3 regions of the Bradyrhizobium prioriisuperbiae genome follow, and region 1 is predicted to be linked to each of the others. Evidence: predicted binding sites of a transcription regulator. Region 1 holds the regulator's gene; each other region holds the start of a gene.

Region 1 (3,275 bases):
AGCCATTTTCTGCAGGTCGACCAGCCGGGTCACGCCCTTTTGCGCCAGCGCCAGCAATTTCAGCAGTTCGTCCTGGGTGAACGGCGTCTTCTCGGCGGTGCCTTGCACCTCGACAATGCGGCCGTCGCCGGTCATGACGAAATTGGCGTCGGTGTCGGCTTCCGAGTCCTCGGCGTAATCGAGATCGAGCACCGGCGTGCCGTTGTAGATTCCGCATGACACCGCGGCGACATTGTCGCGCAGCACCTCGCCGCGGATCATGTTGCGGCTCTTCATCCAGTTGAGACAATCCGCCAGCGCCACCCAGGCGCCGGTGATCGAAGCAGTGCGGGTGCCGCCATCGGCCTGGATCACATCGCAATCCACTGTGATCTGGCGCTCGCCGAGTGCTTCGAGATCGACGATGGCGCGCAGCGAACGGCCAATCAGGCGCTGGATCTCGACGGTGCGGCCGCCTTGCTTGCCGGCGGAGGCCTCGCGCCGGGTGCGTTCCAGCGTGGCGCGGGGTAGCATGCCGTACTCGGCGGTGACCCAGCCGCGGCCCTGGCCCTTCAGCCAGGGGGGAAGACGTTCTTCCAGCGTGGCCGTCACCAGCACGTGGGTGTCGCCGAATTTCACCATGCAGGATCCTTCGGCGTATTTGACCACGCCGCGTTCCAGCGACACGGGGCGCAGTTCATCGGGCGCACGGCGGCTCGGCCGCATGGGAAGTCCTCCAGAAGCAGGGAAATGATGATCTCGCGGTGCTTTTAGGGGGGCAGGACCGCAGCGGCAAGGGCTGAAACGGGCTGAGGCGCCCGCCGTATTCCCCGCCACATTCAAAGGCTTGAAAAGGCCCCGGAATATGAACAAATGGGGTTGCCGCAAAGGAGCATGCCGTGGCCCACCACGATCCGATCGGTCACCTGATCACACCCAATTCGGGGCTGGCGCAGCTCAATGAGCGTTCGCGCGACATTTTTCGCCAGATTGTCGAGAATTATCTGGCGACCGGCGAGCCGGTGGGGTCGCGCAATATTTCCCGCCTGATCACGCTGCCGCTGTCGCCAGCCTCGGTCCGCAACGTGATGTCGGATCTCGAGCAGCTCGGGCTGATCTATGCCCCGCACACCTCCGCGGGCCGGTTGCCGACCGAACTCGGGCTGCGTTTTTTTGTCGATGCGCTGATGCAGGTCGGCGATCTCAGCGAGCCGGAGCGGCAGTCGATCGAGGCCCAGCTCGCCACCGTCAACAAGGCGCAAACCGTTGAAGCTGCGCTGAGCGAGGCGCTGACCCGGCTGTCCGGCCTGACCCGCACCGCCGCCGTGGTGCTCACGGCGAAATCCAATGTCCGGCTCAAGCACATCGAATTCGTGCGGTTGGAGCCGGAACAGGCGCTGGTGGTGCTGGTCGCCGAAGACGGCCAGGTCGAGAACCGCGTGCTGGCGCTGGCGCCGGGCGTGCCGGCCTCGGCGCTGACGGAAGCGTCGAATTTCCTCAATGCGCGAATTCGCGGCCGCACGCTCGCGGAAGCCCGCGTCGAGCTCGAAAGCGCGCTGGCGCAGAGCCGCAGCGAGCTCGACCAATTGACCCAGAAGATCGTGGCGGCGGGGATCGCAAGCTGGTCGGGCGGCGCCAATGACGAGCGGCAGCTGATCGTGCGCGGCCATGCCAATCTGCTGGAAGACCTGCACGCACTGGAAGACCTGGAGCGAGTGCGGCTGTTGTTCGACGATCTCGAAACCAAGCGCGGGGTCATCGATCTCTTGGGACGGGCGGAACGCGCCGACGGCATGCGCATTTTTATCGGTTCGGAAAACAAGCTGTTTTCCCTGTCGGGGTCCTCGACCATCATCGCACCCTATCGAGACGGCGCCGGCCACATTGTCGGCGTCCTCGGGGTGATCGGCCCGACCCGGCTGAACTATGCCCGGGTGATCCCGATGGTCGATTATGCCGCGCGTATCGTCAGCCAGATGCTCGGCAAGTGATTTTCAAAGGACTTTGCCACCCTATTTAGAGCCGGAAAGGCGGTTGGACCGCCGGTTCCAGGCGATCTGGAGCTTGATTTTCAGCTCCGGAGCCCTGATATGCGGGCTTGAGTTTTGAACGAGACATTTAGTTAGAAGGCGGAGTAATGACCGAAGCCAACGGGCATCAAAATCCCGACGATCCGACCAAGGACAACGCGGCCGCTGAGCCTGTTGTCTCAAAGCCGTATGTCATGCCGGACGATCCGGAAGAAGGATCGGTCGAGGCACTGACCCGCGAGGTCGCGGAAGCCAAGGACAAGGTGCTGCGCACGCTGGCAGAGATGGAAAACCTGCGCCGCCGCACCGCCAGGGAAGTCGCCGACGCCCGCGCCTACGGCATCACTTCGTTTGCGCGTGATGTGCTCGACATCGCCGACAACCTGCAGCGCGCGCTGGATGCGGTGTCCGCGGAAGCGCGCGAGGCCGCCGATCCTGGCCTGAAGGCCCTGATCGAGGGCGTCGAACTGACCGAGCGCTCGCTGCACTCGACGCTGGAAAAGAACGGCGTGAAGAAGTTCGATCCGTCGGGCGAGAAGTTCGACCCGAACTTCCAGCAAGCCATGTTCGAGGTGCCGGATGCGTCGGTGCCGTCGGGCACCGTCGTGCAGGTGGTGCAGTCCGGCTACAAGATCGGCGAGCGCATCCTGCGTCCCGCCCTGGTCGGCGTGGCCAAGGGTGGCCCGAAGCCGGCGCCGACGACGGATTTTACGACCTGAGGTCTTGTTGTCGGGACACGTTGCGTTGTTGTGAGAGCAAGGTTGAAAGAAAAAAGGCGCCGCATCACGCGGCGCCTTTTTTGTTTGATGTTGTTTGTGGTTCACACGGCAATGTCGCCCGACTGGATCCGCTTCACGCCGGCCTTGTTGGTGTCGTGCCAGGCCTTGGCGAGCGAGCCTTTGGTGTCGATGCCGCGGCAGGCGTCTTCCACGATGTAGGTTTCGAAGCCGGCCTTGCGGGCGTCGAGCGCGGTCCAGGCCACGCAGAAATCCGTCGCCAGCCCGGTGACAAAAACTTTCTTCATCTTGCGGGCCTTGAGGTAGCTGCTCAGTCCCGTGGTGGTCTTGCCGTCGGCTTCCATGAAGGCCGAATAACTGTCGACCTCCTTGTGGAAACCCTTGCGGATCACGAGCTGGGCCTGCGGAATCGCGAGGTCCTTCGACAGCGCCGCGCCGTCGGTGCCCTGCACGCAGTGGTCCGGCCACAGCACCTGCTTGCCGTACTCGAGCTCGACCACTTCGAACGGTTTCTTGCCGGGATGGCTGG
Region 2 (3,275 bases), 3.4 Mb from region 1:
TACGGGCTGATTTTCAATGTCGGCGACTGGGGCTGGCTGATCGGCGCGCTGCTCGGCGGCGGCGTGTATTATGCGCTGGCGGCCCGCACAGCGCAGGACGCGGTGCTTGCGGCCACGCGATGAGAGCCGGCGGCGTCTGCCACCGCAGGCTCGATGAATTCATCTGCTCCACTAGAGCCTTTTCCGTTCTGGTTGAATCACAACAGAGGCTCTAGCTTTTTGTTTTGACGCGTTTTCTTCACGCGAACCGGTATCCACTTCGCTCGAAAACGCTCTAGGCCAGTTCAACCGTCTCGAACTCCGCCGGCAGGATAATCTCCAGCAGTTCACTGTTGTCGGCGTAGTCGAGGATCATGTGCCGGATCTGCGGCGGCTGGATCCAGCAGCTGCCCTCGCGCATCTCGACCACGCCCTCGCCGTCGAACTGCGCCTTCACCCAGCCCTTCAGCACATAGACCATCTGGAACTCGACGTCGTGATAGTGCAGCTTGGAGACCTCTTCCGGATTGCAGGGACCGATCAGCCGGATCACATGCGCCTGCGCGAGGCCCTGAGTTGCAGCCGCAATGCCGAGATCGCGGTACTGCGCATAGGCGCGCAAACCCGTGGCGAAATCTTCGTCGCGATGATGGCTGACGACGAAGCGCTGCGGCGGGCGGACCGCACTTTGCGGTTTTCGTGGGCCGGCCTTGCGTGTGCCAGCCTTGGCGGCAGGTCTGCGCGGTGCGGCCTTGCGCGACACCGGCTTATGCGATGCGGATTTGTCCGCACGCGGCGAACGTTTGGTCGCGGCCGACCGCGCCGCCGACTTGCGCCGAACCACTGGTTTTTTCGCGGCCTTCCTGGTTGTCGGCTTTTTGCCCGCGGCCTTGTTTGCTTTCGCCATGGCGCTTCTCCCGTTTTTTATGACGGGAGATTAGTCCCTGCGGCCAGCAGCGACAACGCGGGCCTCGCGCGAGGGAGCTCTGCCCTCAGTGCAGGCGGAACATGCCGTCGACCATCCTGATCTCGGCCGGCTTGATCAGCCGCGAATGCGCCACCGTGACCGAGAACAGCGGTCCCTCCAGCTTCGCCTGCCAGAACGCCAGAAAGTCCCTGAGGGCGGGAAAGTTCGGGAACATGTCGTAGTTCTGCCAGACGTAGCTCTGCAGCAGCCAGCGGCGGTCGGGACGGCGGTACAGGATCTCGGCCGTGGTTAGCCCGTAGCCGGCGAGCTGCTTCTTGAAGTCACCGGACGCAGGGCCCTTCGCGGCCAATTCGTTCGACGCGTGTTTCGAAACCATGCCAACCCTCCATGCCGCAAGCGCGAGACGCGCTCACATGAAAATTTGACGCAGTACATTAACGCATCTCAAGCCCAAAAAATGAATAAAGTGTTGATATTCAATGCATTAGCAGCAGGAACGGCAAACTGCTAACAGGGCGGGCGCGGTACCGGATCGTTAACGACCCCGCCGGTTGACTGGCAGTCGTGTCTTACGAGTGCCAGATTTTTCCGATATCCCCTTGATCATCCTCACAGACCCGACTATGTCCGGACCAGCCGCGGTAGCACTCATTGACCGCGACTGCTAATACCCCATCAAAACTAAATCCTCTCAGAGGCTTAGGAGAAAACGCGATGAAATTCCGTCCGCTTCACGATCGTGTCGTGGTCAAGCGCATCGACGCCGAGACCAAGACCTCCGGCGGCATCATCATCCCCGACAGTGCGAAGGAAAAGCCGTCTCAGGGCGAGATCGTCGCCGTGGGCCCGGGTGGCCGCGATGAAGCCGGCAAGCTGATCCCGATCGACCTCAAGGTCGGCGATATCGTGCTGTTCGGCAAGTGGTCCGGCACCGAGGTCAAGATCGACGGCAACGAAGTGCTGATCATGAAGGAAAGCGACATCCTCGGCGTGCTGGAAGGCCAGCCCGCCACCGGCAAGAAGGCCGCGTAAGCGCCACCTCTCGTCTGTCAACGAAATCCAGGGAAACAAACAATGTCAGCTAAAGAAGTGAAATTTGGCGTCGATGCCCGCGACAAGATGCTGCGCGGCGTCGAGATTCTCGCCAACGCCGTCAGGGTGACGCTCGGTCCGAAGGGCCGCAACGTCGTGCTCGACAAGTCGTTCGGCGCTCCCCGCATCACCAAGGACGGCGTCACCGTCGCCAAGGAGATCGAGCTCGACGACAAGTTCGAGAACATGGGCGCCCAGATGGTGCGCGAAGTGGCCTCGAAGTCGGCCGACGCGGCCGGTGACGGCACCACCACCGCGACCGTTCTGGCCGCAGCCATCGTCAAGGAAGGCGCCAAGTCGGTCGCCGCCGGCATGAACCCGATGGATCTGAAGCGCGGCATCGACCTCGCGGTCGAGGCCGTCGTTGCCGATCTCGTCAAGAACTCCAAGAAGGTCACCTCGAACGAGGAAATCGCCCAGGTCGGCACCATTTCGGCCAACGGCGACGCGGAAATCGGCAAGTTCCTCGCCGACGCCATGAAGAAGGTCGGCAACGAGGGTGTCATCACCGTCGAGGAAGCCAAGTCGCTGGAAACCGAACTCGATGTCGTCGAAGGCATGCAGTTCGACCGCGGCTACATCTCCCCCTACTTCGTAACCAACGCCGACAAGATGCGCGTCGAGTTCGACGATGCCTACATCCTGATCAACGAGAAGAAGCTCTCCTCGCTGAACGAACTGCTGCCGCTGCTCGAAGCCGTGGTGCAGACCGGCAAGCCGCTGGTGATCGTTGCTGAAGACGTCGAAGGCGAAGCCCTCGCCACCCTCGTCGTCAACCGCCTGCGTGGCGGCCTGAAGGTCGCTGCCGTCAAGGCTCCGGGCTTCGGCGATCGCCGCAAGGCCATGCTGCAGGACATCGCGATCCTGACCGGCGGCACCGCCATCTCGGAAGATCTCGGCATCAAGCTCGAGAACGTCACCGTGCAGATGCTCGGCAAAGCCAAGAAGGTGATGATCGACAAGGAAAACACCACCATCGTCAACGGCGCCGGCAAGAAGGCCGACATCGAGGCGCGCGTGTCGCAGATCAAGGCGCAGATCGAGGAAACCACCTCGGACTACGACCGTGAGAAGCTGCAGGAGCGTCTGGCCAAGCTCGCAGGCGGCGTCGCGGTGATCCGCGTCGGCGGCGCGACCGAAGTCGAAGTCAAGGAGCGCAAGGATCGCGTTGATGACGCGATGCATGCGACCCGTGCGGCTGTCGAGGAAGGCATCCTGCCGGGCGGCGGCGTCGCCCTGCTGCGCGCCTCTGAGCAGCTCAAGCGCATCAAGACCC
Region 3 (3,275 bases), 1.1 Mb from region 1:
ATGCCGAGATCGTCGGAGATCAACTGGCCGCCGGTGAGAACGGCAATGTCTTCCAGCATGGCCTTGCGGCGATCACCGAAGCCCGGCGCCTTGACGGCGGCGACCTTGAGACCACCACGCAGACGGTTGACGACCAGCGTGGCCAGAGCCTCGCCTTCGACGTCTTCCGCGATGATCAGCAGCGGACGGCCCGACTGCACCACGGCTTCCAGCACCGGCAGCATGGCCTGCAGACCGGAGAGCTTTTTTTCGTGCAGCAGCACGTAAGCGTCTTCCAGCTCGGCGGTCATTTTTTCCGGGTTGGTGACGAAGTAGGGCGACAGGTAGCCACGATCGAACTTCATGCCCTCGACGATGTCGACTTCGGTGTCGAGCGACTTGTTTTCCTCGACGGTGATGACGCCTTCATTGCCGACCTTCTGCATCGCCTGGGCGATCATCTTGCCGATATTGGCATCGCCGTTCGACGAGATGGTGCCGATCTGAGCGACTTCGGCCGAGGAGGCGACCGGCTTGGCGCGCTTTTCGATGTCCTTGATCACGGCGGCAACCGCGATGTCGATGCCGCGCTTGAGGTCCATCGGGTTCATGCCGGCGGCAACCGACTTCGCGCCTTCGCGCACGATGGCCTGGGCCAGTACGGTGGCGGTGGTGGTGCCGTCGCCCGCGGTGTCGTTGGTCTTGGAAGCGACTTCGCGCAGCATCTGCGCGCCCATGTTCTCGAACTTGTCCTCAAGCTCGATTTCCTTGGCGACGGTGACGCCGTCCTTGGTGATGCGGGGAGCGCCGAAGCTCTTGTCGATGACGACATTGCGGCCCTTCGGGCCGAGCGTCACCTTGACGGCGTTGGCGAGAATGTCCACGCCGCGCAGCATGCGATCGCGCGCGTCGCCTGAGAATTTTACGTCCTTGGCTGCCATGTAATCTTACTCCTGATGATGGTCTTGATCCCGAGACGCGGCGCTGTGTCCGAATCTCGAAGGATCAAGTCGGTGAATGAATCGGATCAAACGAAACCCCACCCCACGCGACGACAGCAGACTGTCGGTCAGGGTGGGGAAAAAGCCCGTGCTTACGACAGCACGCCCATGATGTCGCTTTCCTTCATGATCAGAAGGTCCTCGCCATCGATCTTGACCTCGGTGCCCGACCACTTGCCGAACAGCACCTTGTCGCCGGCCTTGAGGTCGATCGGGGTCAGCTTGCCGGCTTCGTCGCGGCCACCGGGGCCGACGGCGACGACTTCGCCCTGGGAGGGCTTTTCCTTGGCGGAGTCGGGGATGATGATGCCGCCCTTGGTCTTTTCGTCGGCGTCGATGCGCTTGACGACGACACGGTCATGCAGCGGGCGGAATTTCGTTTTGGCCATGGGAGTTCCTCTGGTCTGCTGAAGTGGAGTAAGGCCCGCGAAAGCCGATCGGATGCGGCAGCCTGGACTGGGAGTCTTGGAAACCGCCGTTTCGAGCCGCCGGAGCGGTCCGAATGCATCCTTAGCAATCGAGCCTCAAGAGTGCTAACTATGCGCCCGGGGAAATATGGCCTGCCGCCGATCCTGTCAAGCAAAGGCCGATAGGCCCCGGGAAAGACAGCGTCTTTAAGCGCCCACTTTGAGCGGCTTGGGCGGGAGAAATCCCCTGCCGGGGAGTTTAAGGCCTTGGTGATGTCATTATAGGATGATCTGGAAACCATATCGCGGCACTGGGATGGGCGCCGCCGATTTGATTGAGCGTCGTATGCCGGTGGGACCGGGTACGACCGGGGATGTCAGTTTCAGGGGATCAGATGGAAACCTCACGTTTTGGGCGCGGCGTCGCGTACCTGGGAGCCGCGTCGGTCCTCGTGGCCTGTCTCGGCGGCTGTACCGGCTCGATGCCGAGTCTTGGTGGTTTCGGGTCGTCGCCACAGCCGGTGGAACAGGCCGCGCCGGCGGTCGAGCCGGAAATCCCCGGGACCATTCGTCCGGATGAAATCGTGGGGCGCTGGGGGCTTGCCTCCTTCCACAAGCCTGACGACAGGCTGCGGACGGAGAATGCCGCGCGCGGCCAATGCAAGCAGCCTTATGTGATCAATCCCGGGACCTCCGGCGGCATCATCATGCATCTCGCCGACGAGGCCACGCCGCAGGAGTTGCGCATCAAGGGCAGCCGCAGCGGCAAGAATTACATCGGCCCCCCCGGTCCGGCCGGCGGCGAAAAGGACCGCGAGATCGTCTCGTTCGATGGCCGCGTGCTGATCACGCGCTTCCTCGACAAGGATGCCAACGGCCGTTACGGCACCATGGTGTATGTCCGCTGCGCGCCCCGCGCTTAATTCTGTTCATCTCACGCAGAATCTTTTTCTCTGCTTCTTGAACGCCAAAGGGCGGCCACCGGTTCCGCCGATGGCCGCCCTTCGGGTTTTGTTGCCGGTCTGCCGTCAGCCGAACATTGCGTCGATGTCGTCCTGCGACGCATGACCGATGTCGCCCACGGCCTTCGGGCCGTTGAGCAGCCGGGCGTCGCCGACCCGGTCGTCGATGATTGCGGGCGCATGCGCCTTGATGGCATCGACCCCGCCCCAGATCTCCATCATGACGTTGATGTGGTGCTCGATGAACTTCATCGTGTTCATCACCTTGCTGATGCGCTGGCCGGTCAGGTCCTGGAAGTTGCAGGCTTCGAAAATGGCAACCACGCGATCCTGGATGTCTTCGCTCAACTGCGCCTGCTGATCCGGCGACTTCACTTTGCTGAATGCGCTCGCCGCCTGGTCGATGGCTTCGGCCGCTTCGAGAATCTGCTGGGTCGCTTCCTCGGTGCCGCCGACCACCGCGCCGAGCTCGCCGGTCACCCGCGCCATCTCGTCGCCGTCGAAGCTCTTGCCGTGCAGGACCGCGATCTCCTGTTTGGTGCGGTTGATCGCCTCGTGGATCAGGTCGAGCTCGATCTTGAGCTTTTCGCACTGCTCGATCTGCGCGCGATAGGTTTGCAGCAGCGCCTGGGCACCGGCGACTTCCTGCGTGATACCGTCGTCGCCGACCGCGCCATGCGGCGCGCCCATCTGCGCGCGAATGGCGCGCAACTCGTTCATGATCTCGCTGTGCGATTGGATGACATCGCCCGGGGCTGCGTCCACCGCCGGCGTGCTGCCGTACTGGGCTTCCTCGATGCGAAAACGTTTGCGAACTGGCATGACAACTCCCCACCCCTTTTTGGTGAGAGCGTTGTAGCGCAAGGTGTTTTAACACCGGGTTCACGGGAACATTTGTCCGGCAAAGTTTGCGCCGTCGGCGCATA

Evidence for each region. The regulator HrcA, encoded in region 1, represses chaperone genes, less so after heat shock. The targets are predictions, from matches to a motif close to GTTAGCACTCNCNNNNNGNGAGTGCTAAC.
Region 2: a site for HrcA is predicted at 1,548-1,576, ahead of RS897_RS26690 (co-chaperone GroES). Genes of this name have one in related genera too.
Region 3: a site for HrcA is predicted at 1,490-1,518, ahead of RS897_RS05090 (co-chaperone GroES). Genes of this name have one in related genera too.

What each region holds. Positions count from the first base shown of each region.
Region 1 is NZ_CP135921.1:2,204,715-2,207,989, reverse strand. It holds gene rph (ribonuclease PH) at 1-705, opposite strand, end outside; gene hrcA (heat-inducible transcriptional repressor HrcA) at 879-1,970, shown strand; gene grpE (nucleotide exchange factor GrpE) at 2,117-2,728, shown strand; gene pncA (bifunctional nicotinamidase/pyrazinamidase) at 2,830-3,275, opposite strand, start outside.
Region 2 is NZ_CP135921.1:5,651,339-5,654,613, reverse strand. It holds gene RS897_RS26705 (NCS1 family nucleobase:cation symporter-1) at 1-123, shown strand, start outside; gene RS897_RS26700 (cupin domain-containing protein) at 275-886, opposite strand; gene RS897_RS26695 (usg protein) at 972-1,283, opposite strand; gene RS897_RS26690 (co-chaperone GroES) at 1,622-1,939, shown strand; gene groL (chaperonin GroEL) at 1,982-3,275, shown strand, end outside.
Region 3 is NZ_CP135921.1:1,097,384-1,100,658, reverse strand. It holds gene groL (chaperonin GroEL) at 1-920, opposite strand, end outside; gene RS897_RS05090 (co-chaperone GroES) at 1,073-1,369, opposite strand; gene RS897_RS05085 (hypothetical protein) at 1,783-2,310, shown strand; gene RS897_RS05080 (protein phosphatase CheZ) at 2,416-3,171, opposite strand.